DNA from 2 places in the Sphingomonas sp. M1A8_2b genome. Region 1 is predicted to be linked to the other one. Evidence: predicted binding sites of a transcription regulator. Region 1 holds the regulator's gene; the other holds the start of a gene.
The links. Region 1 encodes LexA, which represses DNA repair genes until DNA is damaged. Its sites were predicted from a motif close to GTTCCNCNCTTGTTCT; they were not measured.
Positions count from the first base shown of each region.

Region 2: ACLBWL_RS14740 (S24 family peptidase) is a predicted target of LexA. The motif match lies at 4,198-4,213, and genes of this name have one in related genera.

Region 1 covers NZ_JBKFAH010000002.1:387,359-394,779, forward strand. The annotation lists gene ACLBWL_RS10200 (citrate synthase) at 1-15, opposite strand, end outside; gene gltX (glutamate--tRNA ligase) at 41-1,471, opposite strand; gene ACLBWL_RS10210 (ComEC/Rec2 family competence protein) at 1,562-3,751, shown strand; gene lexA (transcriptional repressor LexA) at 4,099-4,773, opposite strand; gene ACLBWL_RS10220 (molybdopterin molybdotransferase MoeA) at 4,842-6,026, opposite strand; gene ACLBWL_RS10225 (hypothetical protein) at 6,406-6,804, shown strand; gene ACLBWL_RS10230 (energy transducer TonB) at 7,262-7,421, shown strand, end outside.
Region 2 covers NZ_JBKFAH010000003.1:505,724-513,144, reverse strand. The annotation lists gene ACLBWL_RS14755 (translocation/assembly module TamB domain-containing protein) at 1-908, opposite strand, end outside; gene ACLBWL_RS14750 (autotransporter assembly complex protein TamA) at 968-2,974, opposite strand; gene ACLBWL_RS14745 (hypothetical protein) at 3,067-3,300, shown strand; gene ACLBWL_RS14740 (S24 family peptidase) at 3,519-4,151, opposite strand; gene ACLBWL_RS14735 (hypothetical protein) at 4,266-4,442, shown strand; gene ACLBWL_RS14730 (hypothetical protein) at 4,439-4,765, shown strand; gene ACLBWL_RS14725 (acyl-CoA dehydrogenase) at 4,833-6,017, shown strand; gene ACLBWL_RS14720 (CaiB/BaiF CoA transferase family protein) at 6,150-7,292, shown strand; gene ACLBWL_RS14715 (sugar MFS transporter) at 7,372-7,421, opposite strand, start outside.

The DNA.
Region 1 (7,421 bases):
TGCGGTCTCGCTCATGCTTGTATCCTTCCTCGAAATCTTATCAGCTAGCCATGCGGTCGGCGATCCGTCCGAGACTCTCGTCGCGCCCGAGCAGATCGAGCACGTCGAAGATCCCCGGCGACGTCTTGCGTCCCGTCAGCGCGGCGCGAAGCGGCTGTGCGACCTGGCCGAGCTTGACGCCCCGCGCTTCGGCCACGCGCCGTAACGCGCCTTCGAGCGCCTCCGTATCCCACGTGGCGAGCGCGTCAAGTTCGGCATGGACATTGCCCAAAATCGCACTCGCTTCACCCTGCAAAAGGCTCGCCGCAGCGTCATCCATCGCAAGCGGGCGCTGGCTGAACAGGAAATTCGACCCTTCGGCCAGCTCGTTCAGGTTTGCGGCACGCGGCTTCAGGACGGGCATCGCGCGAGTCAGAAGATCGAGTCCGCCGGTTGGCAAGTTGTGGCCGAGACGATCGGCGGCAAGTTGCGCCAGCCGAGCGTCGTCGGCTTCTCGGAGGTAGTGGCCGTTGAGGTTCTCGAGCTTCTTCAGGTCGAAGCGCGACGGCGACTTGCCGACGCCCGACAGGTCGAACCACTCGACCGCCTGTTCGCGGCTGATGATCTCGTCGTCGCCGTGGCCCCAGCCGAGCCGGAGCAGGTAATTGTCGAACGCCTCGGGCAGAATCCCCATCTCGTCGCGATACGCTTCGATGCCAACCGCGCCGTGACGCTTCGACAGCTTGGCGCCGTCTGGGCCGTGGATCAGCGGGATGTGTGCGTAGATCGGCTCGAGCCAGCCCATCGCGCGGTAGATCGGCAACTGGCGGAACGCGTTGTTGAGGTGATCGTCGCCGCGAATGACGTGCGTGACGCCCATGTCGTGATCGTCGACGACGACGGCCAGCATGTAGGTTGGCGTGCCGTCGGAGCGGAGCAGGACGAGGTCGTCGATCTCTTCGTTCTTGACCGTCACCGCTCCTTGCACGCGGTCCTCGATCGTGACGGCGCCTTCCTGCGGTGCGCGCAGGCGGACGACGTGAGGAAGGTTCGGCGCTTCGCTTTCGGGGCGATCGCGCCAGGGGCTGCGGATGCGGAGCGGCTTCTTCACGGCCTGGGCCTCGGCCCGCATCGCCGCGATCTCGTCGTTGGTCATGTAGCAGCGATAGGCGTGGCCGCTCGCGACCATTTCGTGTGCGACCTGCGCGTGGCGCTCGGCGCCGGCGAACTGCATGACGACGTCGCCGTCCCAGTCGAGCCCGAGCCAGCGCATCCCGTCGATGATCGCGTCGATCGCCGGCTGGGTCGAACGGACTCGGTCGGTATCCTCGATCCGCAGCAGGAATTTACCCCCGTTCGCCTTTGCGAACAGCCAGTTGAACAGCGCGGTGCGCGCGCCGCCGAGATGCAGGAACCCCGTCGGCGACGGAGCGAAACGGGTAACCACGGGTGCGGCCGCATTGGCGGTGCCCGTATCAGATATTGCGCCCAACCGCGGGTGCTCCCAGACTGATGAAACAATGGAGAAACGATGGCCATGACAGCCGTCGCCGCCCCTAGCATGCGTCCTTGGCGGCGACAAATGGGCGTGCCGCGATCGGGGGCCGTCGTCGGGCTTGCCGTGGAACGCTGGCTGGAGGCGGAGCGAGACCAGCTGGTGCTGTGGCTGCCGGTAATGCTGGGCGGCGGAATCGCGCTTTGGTTCGCGCTGCCGGACCCGGCGGCGTGGTGCATGACGATGCTACTGTTGGTGGCGAGTGGGCTGGCGTGCCTCGCCGTGGGGCAGGGCGGGCGTGCGGCACGCGCGCTGGCGATCGGGTTGCTGACCATCGCATTGGGGCTGGGGTTGATCTGGGTGCGGTCGGAATGGGTGGTGCGGCCGGTTCTGGGCGGTCCGACGATCGCAAGTTTCTCGGCGAGGGTCGAGGCGATCGAGCCGCTGGTGGCGCGGAAGCTGGTTCGGCTGACGGTATTGCCGGTTGAGAAGGGGGGGGGAACCGACGGGCAGCCGGTCGCCTTGCCGTTCCGCGTCCGAGTCAATCTGGCGGAAGCGGATGCGCCGAAGCTGCTGGGGACGGGGGCGGTCATCCAGTTGCGGGCACGGCTGATGCCGCCGCCGCTCCCCGCGGTGCCGGGCGCCTACGACTTTGCGCGCGTCGCATGGTTCGGCGGGATCGGGGCGACGGGACGCGGCTTCGCACCGGTAGTCGTGACGACGCCGAGCGAATCGGGCGCCGGCATCCGCGTCGCGCTTTCGCACCACATCGTCTCGCGACTGGACGGCAGCGCGGGCGGTATCGCTGCGGCGCTCGCGACGGGCGACGTCGGTGCGATCAGCGAGGAGGATTCGGAGGCGATGCGCCGGGCGGGGCTCGCGCATCTGCTGTCGGTGAGCGGATTGCACATCACTGCGGCGGTGGCGGCGACGATGCTGATCGTGTTGCGTCTGCTGGCGCTCAGCCCGTGGCTGGCTTTGCACGCGCGCCTGCCGTTGATCGCAGCACTGGCGGGGGCAGCGGCGGCGATCGGCTACACGCTGCTGACCGGCAGCCAGGTGCCGACGATCCGGTCGTGCGTCGCCGCTTTGCTCGTGCTGGCCGCGCTGGCGATGGGGCGCGAGGCGATGACCTTGCGGCTCGTGGCGGCGGGGGCGGCGTGCGTCATGCTGGTCCTGCCCGAATCCGCAGCAGGGCCGAGCTTCCAGCTATCATTCGCGGCGATCACCGCCATCATGGCGCTGCACGAACATCCGGTGATCCGCGCGTTCTTCGGACCGCACGAGGAGGGGCGAGCACGCCGTCTCGCACGGGGCGTGGCGTCGCTGCTGCTTACCGGACTGCTCGTCGAGTTCGCGCTCATGCCGATCGCGGTCTATCATTTCCACAGAGCCGGCGTGTACGGCGCGTTTGCCAATATCATCGCGATCCCGCTGACGACGTTCGTCGTCATGCCGCTGGAGGCTCTGGCGTTGCTGCTGGACGTGGGGGGCCTCGGTGCACCCCTCTGGTGGCTGGTCCAGCGATCGCTCGAAGCGCTGCTCTGGCTTGCGCACACCGTGGCGGGCGCGCCCGGATCGGTGCGGTCGCTGCCGGCGATGCCGACCGCGGCATTCGCGCTGATGGCGATCGGGGGGATCTGGATCGCGTTGTGGCGGACCAGGTTGCGGCGGATGGGCGTGGTGCCGCTGATGATCGGGGCAGCGTGGGCGCTGACCACACCGCCGCCGGATATTTTGGTGACGGGCGATGGCCGGCATGTCGCGGTCCGGACCGCCGCGGGTCTCTCGATGCTGCGGGACCGGGCGGGGGATTATACGCGGGATACGCTTGCCGAGAATGGCGGGGTCGACGGCGAGCCGCTGCTGCTGGCCGACCAGCCCGATGCACGGTGTAGTCGTGATCTTTGCGTCACCGATATTGCCGCGCGCGGACGGATGTGGCGGATCCTCGCGACCCGCAGCGCCTATATGGTCCCGATTGCCGAGTTCGTTGAAGCCTGTCGCAGCGCCGACGTCGTCGTCAGCGAACGCGGTCTGCCGAAGCGCTGCGTACCGCGGTGGCTGAAGCTCGATCGACGCGTTCTGCATCGGACGGGTGGAATCGCGCTGACCCTGGGGACCGGGACGGTCGTCACGATACTGACTGCAGGCGATCGCCATCCGTGGCGCGATCCGCCTCTGCTCAACCGCGCCGTGCATTCGTTCGCGCCACGACATGTCCGGTTCGACGACGCGGCATCGGGCCTTCGAGCCAACCGGGTTTCGCAGAGGTAGAATGGTAGTGCGAAGGCGCAATGGCGCGAAGAAGGTGTAATTCGGGAGACCCGTACGCCTTTCATGAACGATCAGCTGAGGTCGGTACTAGGACGGATAGACGCTCCCCCAAATGCGACATCTTCGCGCCTTTGCGCCTTCGCGTGATCCAAATCACCATCCAACGCGCGCGCTGTCCGGCCGATAAATTTCACGCGGAGCAGTTTCTTAGCCGACGAACCGGACCAGGTTGAATACTGTCCGGTCGTCTCTCCGCAGTCGTTTTAAACCGCAAGTTCTCCCCAATCGAAACACCTCCGCGTCTCCGCGCGAACCAATTCTTTCGACGGCGCAGAGCAGGCGGCGGCTCAGTCGTAGCGGCGGAAGATGCCGGAGAGTTTGCCCTGCACGCGGACTTGGGCGGGGGCGTAGCGTTGCGGGTCGTAGGCGCGGTTTGCCGGGTCGAGGCGGACCATCGCACCTTCGCGGCGGAAGTATTTGAGCGTGGCTTCGCTGTCCTCGATCAGCGCCACGACGATCTCGCCGTCGCGGGCGGTTTCGGTGCGGCGGATCAGCGCGTAGTCGCCATCGAGGATGCCGGCTTCGACCATCGAGTCACCGGAGACTTCGAGCGCATAGTGTTCGCCGGAACCGAGCAAAGCAGCGGGGACGGCTAGCATCGTGCTGCCTTCGAATGCTTCGATCGGGACGCCGGCGGCGATGCGGCCGTGCAGCGGGATCTCGATGACGTCGTTCGCTGGCTGCGGCGCGGCGGGCACGGGTGCCGACTTCACGTTCGATGCCTTCGAGGGCGCCTTCTTTTCCGGACGTTCGGGCATCCGCAGCACCTCGAGTGCGCGCGCGCGGTTCGGCAGGCGGCGGATGAAATTGCGCTCCTCGAGCGCGCTGATCAGACGGTGGACGCCCGACTTCGACTTGAGGTCGAGCGCGTCCTTCATCTCCTCGAACGACGGCGAGACGCCGGTATCGTTGAGTCGATCGTTGATGAAGCAGACGAGTTCGTGCTGCTTGCGCGTGAGCATGGCGGTTCTCCGTCCGGAACAGACGAGGAACTTCTATGGAACATAATTAACGCCGTCAAGCGGCCAGATCACCCAATGATAAGGATTTCCGCCGATTCGCCCGCCTTTGCCACGGGCGCGTTGCCCGCGCGGACGATCAGGCAGGTCGAGCGCGCCAGCGTGAGCAGCATCGAACTGTCCTGGATCGTCGACGCATAGGCGCGGCCGTCGCGGAGTTCGGCGCGCAGATAGTCGGTACGGGCGTTGTTGGCGGGCAGGTCTTCGCCGAGCAGAGCGTGCGTGACCTGCGGTAGCGGGTCGCGCGCACCGGCCATGTGCGCGACGACCGGCTTCACGAATAGCGTCGCGGTGACGAACGCGGAGACCGGGTTGCCGGGCAGGCCGAGCACCATCATCTCGCCGATCCGGCCGGCCATCATCGGCTTGCCGGGGCGCAGTGCGATCCGCCAGAAATCGATTCCGCCGCCGGCCGCCTCGATCGCCGGCCGGACGAGGTCGTGGTCGCCGACCGAGGCGCCGCCGGTGGTGACGAGGAGGTCGGCCGCGACGCTGGCGAAGGCGTCGCGCAGTACGTCGAGCCGGTCGGGAAGGATGCCGAGATCGATGACGTCGACGGGCAGGTCGGCGAGCATCGCGGCGAGCATGACGCCGTTCGATTCAGGCAGCGCGACGCCGTCGGCGGTCGAGCCGGGGGGGACGAGTTCGTCTCCGGTCGCGGCCACCGCGACGCGGACGCGGCGGTTGACGGTCAGGCTGCCGTGGCCACCGGTCGCGGCGACGGCGATCCGCGCCGGGGTGAGGCGATCGCCGACCGCGATCAGCCGGCTGCCGGTGGTGAAGTCGAGGCCCTTGCGGCGGGTGTTGCGGCCGAAGGTCGGCGGTCCTTCGCCGGCGAGGATCAGCGTGTCTCCGTCGCGCTCGGCTTCTTCCTGGACCATGACCGTGTCGGCACCCTCGGGCATTGCCGCGCCGGTGAAGATGCGGGTGGCTTCGGCTGGGCCGACCGTGCCGGCGAAGGGACGGCCCGCGGCGCTCTCGCCGATGACTGTCCACGGGCCGGGGAGGTCGGCGAAGCGGATCGCGTAGCCGTCCATCGCGGAAAGGTCGGCGGCCGGCTGCGTGCGGCGGGCGAGGATATCGGCTGCGGCCCAGCGGCCGGCGGCGTCGCGAAGCGGCACGGTTTCGTGGCCGACGCGCGGGGCCATGGCGAACAGGCGGGTCTGTGCGTCGGCGACGGGGAGAAGATCGGTCATGCGGGAAACCCCGGATTTGCGTGGGTTTGGCGAGTGAAGTGCAGAAAGTGCAGACGCTGGGAGCGGTGTTGCGCGCGCGGCTTTGGGCATGGGCGGAGCGGCGGGAGTTGGGGGTTGGTGGGCATGGCTGCCGCTTTGCCATGGGTTGCGCGCGTAGGACAGATCGATGTTCGGGGTGCGGCTATCGGTCGCAGTTTGGCGCGTGATATCGGGCGACGTCGGGAGTATTCACGGTCACCGACTGTGGCATTGAGAGGGCTCGACACCGTCTGCTGAAATCCCTGTCCTTGCTTATCGGCACAGGCCGCTTCTTCCCTTGCGGGGCGTTTCGGGACACGTCGGTGCGTGATACGATGCCGGGACTGCGAAGGAGGTGCCGATGCTGTTCGTGATGGCTTTGCTGCTGAGCGCGGGGCAACAGCCGCTTCCGCCAGCCAAAAGATCCCATGCCTGTGCCGGCTTGGATGACGCTCGGACCACCCCCGCCGGCCGGCTTCAGCGGCTGGACGACTTCAGGACAAGCTTGGTCGCGCGGGATCGACACCGACTGGATCGCGCGCTGCCCCGCGATGCCGACGGTGGTATCGCCCAGTGCGACGGGATCGACCGCAGCCGTGCCTCCTGTGAAGCGGCGGCCTATCTGCCCGCGCTTCGCAGTTCGGGGCTGATGGAAAAATTTGTGGCAAGCGTTTGCCGAGGGAAGTCCGCTCGAGGAGATTTCGCGTCTGATCCTGCGGTTTCGCCGCGGGTGGCGCATCGCGGTGGATCGTCTCGCTGAGACTTGTGGGGGTGGGGCTTCGCAACTGGGTCCCGGAATCTTCTCGGGGCGTATCGTCTTTGACCCTGGGCTCCCGCTTGCGCGGGAGAACGGCGAACTGAGGAGCAGCTCGGTTCTGTAAGTGATCGGAGGTCGTTTGGATCTTTTTCGGATGTCCGCCCTGTGGAGGCTGCAACGCGGATTTTTCAGGGTCGCGACTCTATCGTCAAGCTAGTCTGGGTTCCCGCCTCCGCGGGAATGACGGTTGGGAGAGCGGATTGAGACGTCTGAGCCGGCCCGGCTCCTACGCTATGCCGGCAGTGCACCTCTCCGGCCTTCGTCGGGGTGGCGTTCGATGCCGGGGGGATGGCGAGACCGCCTTGGCTGACGGTCGCTGGCAGACGCCTTTATTCCCAGCCAGCGCCTGTTCATCGTCGCGGGCGCTTTATTGCCGATTAAAGGGCACCATATCAACGTGATGATCGCTATCCAGCCGCCGAAGAAAGACCGGATCGCCGCCGTGATCGGCGCGGTTCTGGTTCCAGGGTTGCTCGGGTATGCGCTGATCTATGGGTTGGCGGTGCCGATGCCGGCAGCCGTTGGCGAGGCGTTGAAGGTGTTCGGAGTGGCGCCGCCTC
Region 2 (7,421 bases), on a different contig from region 1:
GCACCGAGATCGACGATCCCGGTCGTGTCGATCGCCAGCGCGGGCGTGCGCAGCGAGAGCTGCCCGTCCAGCCGGCGGTTGGCGAACTCCGCACTGCCGTTGACGAGGATGCGCGGCGCCGTCAGCCGCTGCAGCCGCCCCTTGAGCAGTGACGATGGCGAGAGCGTGCCCGACAGCGTGTAGCGCCCGGCCAGCTGCGCGAGCGCGAGATCGACGACGCGCGTCGTGCCGACGATGCCGTTGGCGCGGCCGTTCCACTTCGCCCAGCTGCCGTCGCCGGTAACCGCGAGCGCGACCGGGCCCTTCGCCTTCACCATCCGCGCGAGCACACCGCCCGCGGCCCCCTTCGCGGCAACGTCGAGGTCGAAGCGATCGCGTGCGGGCTCGGCGTCGATCCGTAGCTTCAGATCGTCGCTGCCGGCGACGCGTGCCTTGAGGTCGACGAGTGCTCGGCCCGACCGGATGTCGGCGCGGCCTTCGAGCGTCCCGATCCGCTGCGTTCCCAGGACGCGCTTGGCGAGCGTCAGCCGACCGACCGACAGCTTGCCGATATGAATATCGAAATCAGGCAGGGCCGGTCCGCGTGTCTTCGACGGCCGGGTGCGCGGGGTGTGAGTCAGGATCGCGCGATCGACAATCAGCCGCTGAATCTCCAGCCGGTTCGAAAACCAGTCGAACGGCGACCAGTCGAGTTCGACGTTGGGCGCCTGGAAGACCAACCCTTCCAGATCGTACACGCGCAGGTCGATCAGCCGCGTATCGCCGTATAGCGATCCCTCGATCCGCCCGACCGTGAAGCGCAGCCCGTTGGCGGTCCTGATCGCGGCGATCCGGTCCGCGACGAAGCGGTGGCCGATGCCGGTGTCGACGATCAGCAACGCCGTGCCAAGGATCACGAGCAGCGCCATGATGGCGCTGACGATCCACCGCCACCACGCGATCCGGCGCCTTGGAAGAGCGTCCTCGCTCAAAACGCCTGCCCCAGCGAGACGTAGACGGCGACGCGGCTGTCGCCGGGCTGTGGGTTGATCGGCGTGCCGACGTCGAGGCGGATCGGGCCGAAGTTCGAATAATAGCGGACGCCGATCCCGGTGCCGTACTGCAGCCCGGTGAACTTGGGCAGCGGCGAGGTGTATATGTTGCCCGCGTCGAGGAACGGCACGATGCCGAAATTGCCGAATGCCTTGACCCGCGCCTCGACCGAGAATTCGGTCAGGCTGCGGCCGCCGATCGGGTCGTTGTTGGGATCGCGCGGCCCGATCGACTGATAGCCGTAACCGCGCACCGACGCGCCTCCGCCGGCGTAGAAGCGCCGCGACGGGGCCACCTCGTCACGCGGCGCGCCGACGATCGTACCGAGCCGGGTACGCGCGGCGAGCACGACGCTGCCGCCGATCGGCTGGTACACGCTGCCGTCGAACTGCGTGCGCGCATAGCCGAACACGGAATTCTGCAACGACACTTCGGGACTGAGCCGCGCGCCGAGCCGGAACCCCTTGGTCGGGTTCAGCAGATCGTCCGAACCGTCATAGTTGAGCGTCGTCGGCAGCGCGCCGATGAAGAACGTCCGTCGCCGCGGTGCGCCGGTCGAGACGATCACGTCGCGCTCGTCCGACGCCAGCAGTTCGGCACCGACCGACCAGGTCCAGGTTTTCTGGAAGAAGATGTTGGTCTGCCGCTCGAGGCTGCCCGCGAGCGTGAAGGTCTTCGCGTCGTACGCGTCGCGGTTGGTGTGGACGCCCGACGCCTGGAACGTCAGCACCCGGTCGCGGCCCTCGAAATTGTTGCGTCGGAAGACGATCGAGCCGAGCTGTTCCTGCGTGCCGAGCACACCGCGTACCGTCAGCGCGCCCTCGGGTGGGAACAGGTTGCGGTGAGTCCAGCTGAGTTCCGCGCGCGCGCCTTCGCCCGTGCCGTAGCCGAGCTCGCCCGCAACGGTGCGCGGCGGTGCCGGGTCGAGCTTCACCGCGACGTCGACGGTATCGGGCGTCGCCCCCTGCACCGGCTTGAGGTCGACCGCGGAGACGAGGCTGGTCTGGATCAACGCGCGGCGCAGATCGTCGAGCTCGGCTGCGTCATAGGGATCGCCGGGCGAGAAGCGCGCGATGTCGGCGACATGATCCGCGCCGAACACGCGGTTGCCAGGCAGCGCGACGATGTTGCCGAACTTGCGCGCGCCGCCGGGCTGCACCGACAGATCGAGCGTCGCGGTGCGGGTGGCGTGGTCGACGACGATCGCCGGATCGCCGACCTTGGCGAACGGGAAGCCTTCGCGGCCGATCTGCGTCGTCAGCTTGGCCTGCCCCGCGACGATCGCATCCGAATTGACGGGGTCATCGGGCTTCACGCCGAATGCGGTCGTCAGCCCCGGCGCCTTGCCGCCGGCCGCAGCGATGCCGTCGATCGTCACGCCCTTGAACTTGTAGAGCGTGCCGGGGGTCGCCGACAGCACGACCATCGGCTTTGCGCCGGGCTCGATGCGGGTGACGACGTTGGCATCGTAATAGCCTTCCGCGCGGAGCAGGCTGTTGAGCAGGTCGGCATCCTCGCGCGCGCGGCGATCGAGTTGCGCGGCGTTGGCGGGCTGCCCGTCGTTCGCGTCGAGCGTCGAGAGCTGAGCGAACCGTTGCCGCAACAGCGTCGTGTCGATCGCGTCGATTCCGTCGATCCGCCACGTGTAGCGCGTCTCCGCATTGGCGTCGGTGACCGCGATCGTGGTCGCGGGATCGTCGGGTGTCGCCGCGAGATCGGGCCAGCCGACACCGATATCCGGGAGCGCGGCGAGCGGCGAATTGGGGTCGAGCGACATCGGCGTATCGGGCGCGGGGTTGGACGATGCGGGCGCCTTTGCTTGCCCAGTGGCCGAGGGTGCGGGCGCAGATCCGGGCGCGGGTGCGCTTTGGGCCGTGGCACCCGAGATCGTCAGAACGAAAAAGGCGGCGGCCGGCCCGGCTCGCCCGACGCGGGACAGCATCACCGGCTCCTAGCCGGGCTTGTCGTTGCGGAACAGTATCTAACGCCGCATTTGCGCCACGTTTCGTCCGGGCGTCGCGGCAACCAGCTAGGGTGGCATCGCGCCGCGTCGCGTGGCAGGACAGCACGATGGCCGATCCCACCTCCCGCGATACCGTCCCCCCGCACAAAGACCCGAGCGCCGCGGGTGGGTTCCTCGTCGCGCTGGGCATGCTGGGCGGCGCGGGGGTCGGCTTTGCGATCGGTCAGGCGACGCCGGGGTTCCTGATCGGGACCGGGGTCGGGGTCGTGGCGGCGGTGTTGGTGTGGCTGCGGGACCGGCGATAGGGTTCCGCAAGCATCGAGCAGTCATTCTTGCGGAGGCGGGAACCCATATGGGCAAACCTCGCAATCTATTCGATAACCTTTGAGCATATGGGTCCCCGCCTCCGCGGGGATGACGACGAGGTATGGGGTCTGGTGTAGGCGCATCCAGCGCGACCGGCTTGGGTCGGAGTTGATGGGGTCAGGCGAACGCGCCAACGACTGGATTACTTGGCACTTCCCTATCGCGGCTCGCGCATCTGCCAGACGACGCGGCCGATCACTGCGATCGGTCCGTCCGGGATCGGCCCTGCCCCCGGATTGTCGCTCGTCGCCACCAGCGTCCCGCCGGCCAGCGTTACGCGCTTCACCATCACCGCGTCGTCGATCCGGATCACGTAGACGCCGCCCCGCGCGCGCGGCGTCCGGTTCGCGGTGTCGATCACGATGTGATCGCCGTCGAACAGCCCCGGCTCCATCGACGTACCGCGGACGCGGATGATCGCCGCCTGCCCCTCCTTCAGCCCCAGCCGGCGCGCGAGGCCGGGATCAAGCGTGTCGGTGCCAAGCGCGATCTCGCCGTCGACCAGCGCGCCGGGCCCCGCCGAGGCCACGACGTCTAGCTTCGGAACGCGGAACCCCGCCGCGCGCTCCGGCGGCGCGCCGAGCACGGCTTCGCTTACCCCGAGATACTCGGACAGCAACCGCCGGTCGCGCTCCCCCAAAAGCCTGGGCGATCCGCGACGGACATATTGCTGGAGATAGGCCGGGTTGCGCCCGAGCATCGCTGACAGCGCCGCCAGACTGTCGCCACGCGCCGCCGCCAGCGTCGCCAGCGCGGCCCTCGGATCGGGATCGGATGCGATTTTCGCCATCGCCCGACCGTAGCGTAGGAAATTTCCTAGACAAGTAGGATTTGCCGGAACAGATCAGGAACACAGACCACGGACTTGGGTCGGGACCCGGGCCGGAACGCGAAAGGAGCGACCATGTCCGTTCTCATGAAGATCGATCGATATCTGCGGCAGACCGGCATGCCGACGAGCAAGTTCGGGCGGCTGGCGGTCGGCGATCCGCGGCTGGTCCACGACCTGCGCCGCGGCCGCCAGCCGCGCGAACCGATGGTGGCGCGGATCGAGTCGTTCATCGCGGCGGACGGGTCGTGAAGATGGACGCGCTGCGCGGCCCCGATGCCGGCACGCTGCTGATCCGCGCGCTGCGGGGCCAGGCTAGGCCGGCGAGCGTGACGATGCACGTCGAGTCGATCGCGTGCACGCCCTGGGCCAGCGCGACGTTCGTCGGCACGCAGCACCGCCTGACGATCGCCACCGACCCCGTACCCGGTCTTCGAGAGTGGATCGACGGCCTGCCCGACGCGACGTTCGCGATACGCGGGTATCTCGTCGCGGATCTCGTGGTCGACAGCATCGAGACGATCGGCGGCCGCGAGCATGTGACGATCGCGGTGCTGACGCTGATCGACGCGTAAACCGTTCGAGAGGGCTGGACTTTCGCTGGCCGAACCACGAAGTCGGCGGTCAACGAAGGAGATGACGATGGCCGGGATGGGCAAGTTCGACTGGGCGGATCCGTTTTTGCTCGATGACCAGTTGAGCGAAGACGAACGCATGATCCGCGACAGCGCGAAGGCCTATGCCGACGACAAGCTCGCGCCGCGGATCATCGACGCGTTCCAGCACGAGCATACCGATCCCGCGATTTTCCGCGAGATGGGCGCGCTGGGGTTGCTCGGGCCGACCATCCCCGAGGAATATGGCGGCGTCGGCGCATCCTATGTCGCCTACGGGCTGGTCGCGCGCGAGGTGGAGCGGATCGACTCAGGCTATCGCTCGATGATGTCGGTGCAGTCGAGCCTCGTGATGTACCCGATCAATGCGTTCGGGTCCGAGGAGCAGAAGCGGAAATACCTGCCCAAGCTCGCGACCGGCGAATGGATCGGCTGTTTCGGGCTGACCGAACCGGATGCGGGGTCGGATCCTGGCGGGATGACGACGCGGGCGAAAAAGACGGCCAACGGCTATGTGATCTCGGGCGCGAAGACGTGGATTTCGAACTCGCCGATCGCCGACGTGTTCGTGATCTGGGCGAAGTCCGACGAGCATGGCGGCGGCATCCGCGGCTTCATCCTCGAGCGCGGGATGAAGGGGCTGGAGACGCCGAAGATCGAGGGCAAGCTGTCGCTCCGCGCGTCGATCACGGGCATGGTGATGATGGACGAGGTCGAGGTCGGTGACGACGCGCTGCTCCCCGACGTGCAGGGGCTGAAGGGGCCGTTCGGCTGCCTCAATCGCGCGCGGTACGGGATTTCCTGGGGAGCGCTGGGCGCGGCGGAATTCTGTTTCCACGCGGCGCGGCAATATGGGCTGGACCGGAACCAGTTCGGGACGCCTTTGGCGGGGCGGCAGCTTTTCCAGAAGAAGCTGGCGGATATGGAGACCGAGATCGCGCTCGGGTTGCAGGCGTCGCTGCGCGTCGGGCGGTTGATGGACGAGGGGCGGTTCGCGCCGGAGATGGTCTCGATCGTGAAGCGGAACAACGTCGGCAAGGCGCTCGATATCGCGCGGATGTCTCGCGACATGCACGGCGGTAACGGCATTTCGGGGGAGTATCAGGTGATGCGCCACCTGATGAATCTGGAGACGGTCAACACGTACGAGGGCGCACATGACGTACATGCGTTGATTCTCGGGCGCGCGATCACGGGTATCGCTGCGTTTTGAGTTCAACCCCCACGTCCTACCACCCCGGCGAAGGCCGGGGCCCAATTGGGGAAAGCGTATTGGCTGACGCTGCGCGTTGTGCCTCCGACCTTTCCAATTGGGCCCCGGCCTTCGCCGGGGTGGTGTTCTAACGTGGAAAGCAAACCCTCCCCCCTCGCCGGCTTGAAGGTGGTCGAACTCGCGCGGATTCTTGCAGGGCCGTGGGCCGGGCAGGTTCTCGCCGATCTCGGTGCCGACGTGGTCAAGATCGAGAGCCCGGCTGGCGACGATACGCGCACCTGGGGCCCGCCGTTCATCGACAACCCCGACGGCACGCGTGACGCCGCGTATTTTCATGCTGCCAACCGAGGAAAGCGATCGGTCGTTGCCGACTTTACCACGCCGGAAGGACAAGCCGTCGTCCGCGACCTGATCGCCGACGCGGACGTCGTGATCGAGAACTTCAAGGTCGGCGGGCTGGCCAAATACGGGCTCGACTACGCCGCGCTCGCCGCGATCAATCCGCGTCTCGTCTATTGCTCGATCACCGGGTTCGGGCAGGACGGGCCCTACGCTCCTCGCGCGGGCTACGACTTCATCGTCCAGGGGATGAGCGGAATCATGGACCTGACCGGCGAGCCGGATGGCGCGCCGCTGAAGATCGGCGTTGCCTTCGCGGACATCATGACCGGGCTGTATTCGGTGATCGCGATCCAGGCGGCGCTGGCGATGCGTGAGCGCACCGGCCGGGGTCAGCAAATCGACATGGCGTTGCTCGATACGATGACCGGGGTGCTGGCGAACCAGGCGATGAACTGGTTTGCGAGCGGCGTGTCGCCGACGCGGGTCGGGAATGCGCATATGAATGTGTGTCCGTATGCGGTGTTTCCGTGCGCCGATGGGTGGTTCATCCTCGCAGTCGGGAATGACGGGCAGTTCGGGCGGTTCTGCGACGCGCTGGGTTTGCCCGAGATGCGCGACGATCCGCGGTTCGCGACCAATGCCGGAAGGCTGGCGTTCAAGGACGTATTGTTCGCAGGGATCGAGGCGGCGACGTCTCTGGTGCCTAAGCTCGAGTTGCTGGCGCGGCTGGGGGCGGTCGGGGTTCCGGCCGGGCCGATCAATACTGTCGCCCAGGCTTTCGACGATCCGCAGGTGATCGCGCGGGGGATGGCGATCGACGTGGCGCGGCCGGATGGGTCTTTGGTGCCGGGGCTGCGTACGCCGATCCGGTTTTCGGATGCCGACCTCGCGACCGGGCGGGCGGCACCGATGCTGCCCCGATCGTCATCCTGACGAAAGTCAGGATCCAGAGCCACTAGCGCGAACGTTTGTGGCTCTGGATCCTGGGTCGAGCCCAGGATGACGGAGTGGGTTAGGCCGCGACCTCCGCCACCGGCTTCCGCGCATACAACCCGTACGCCA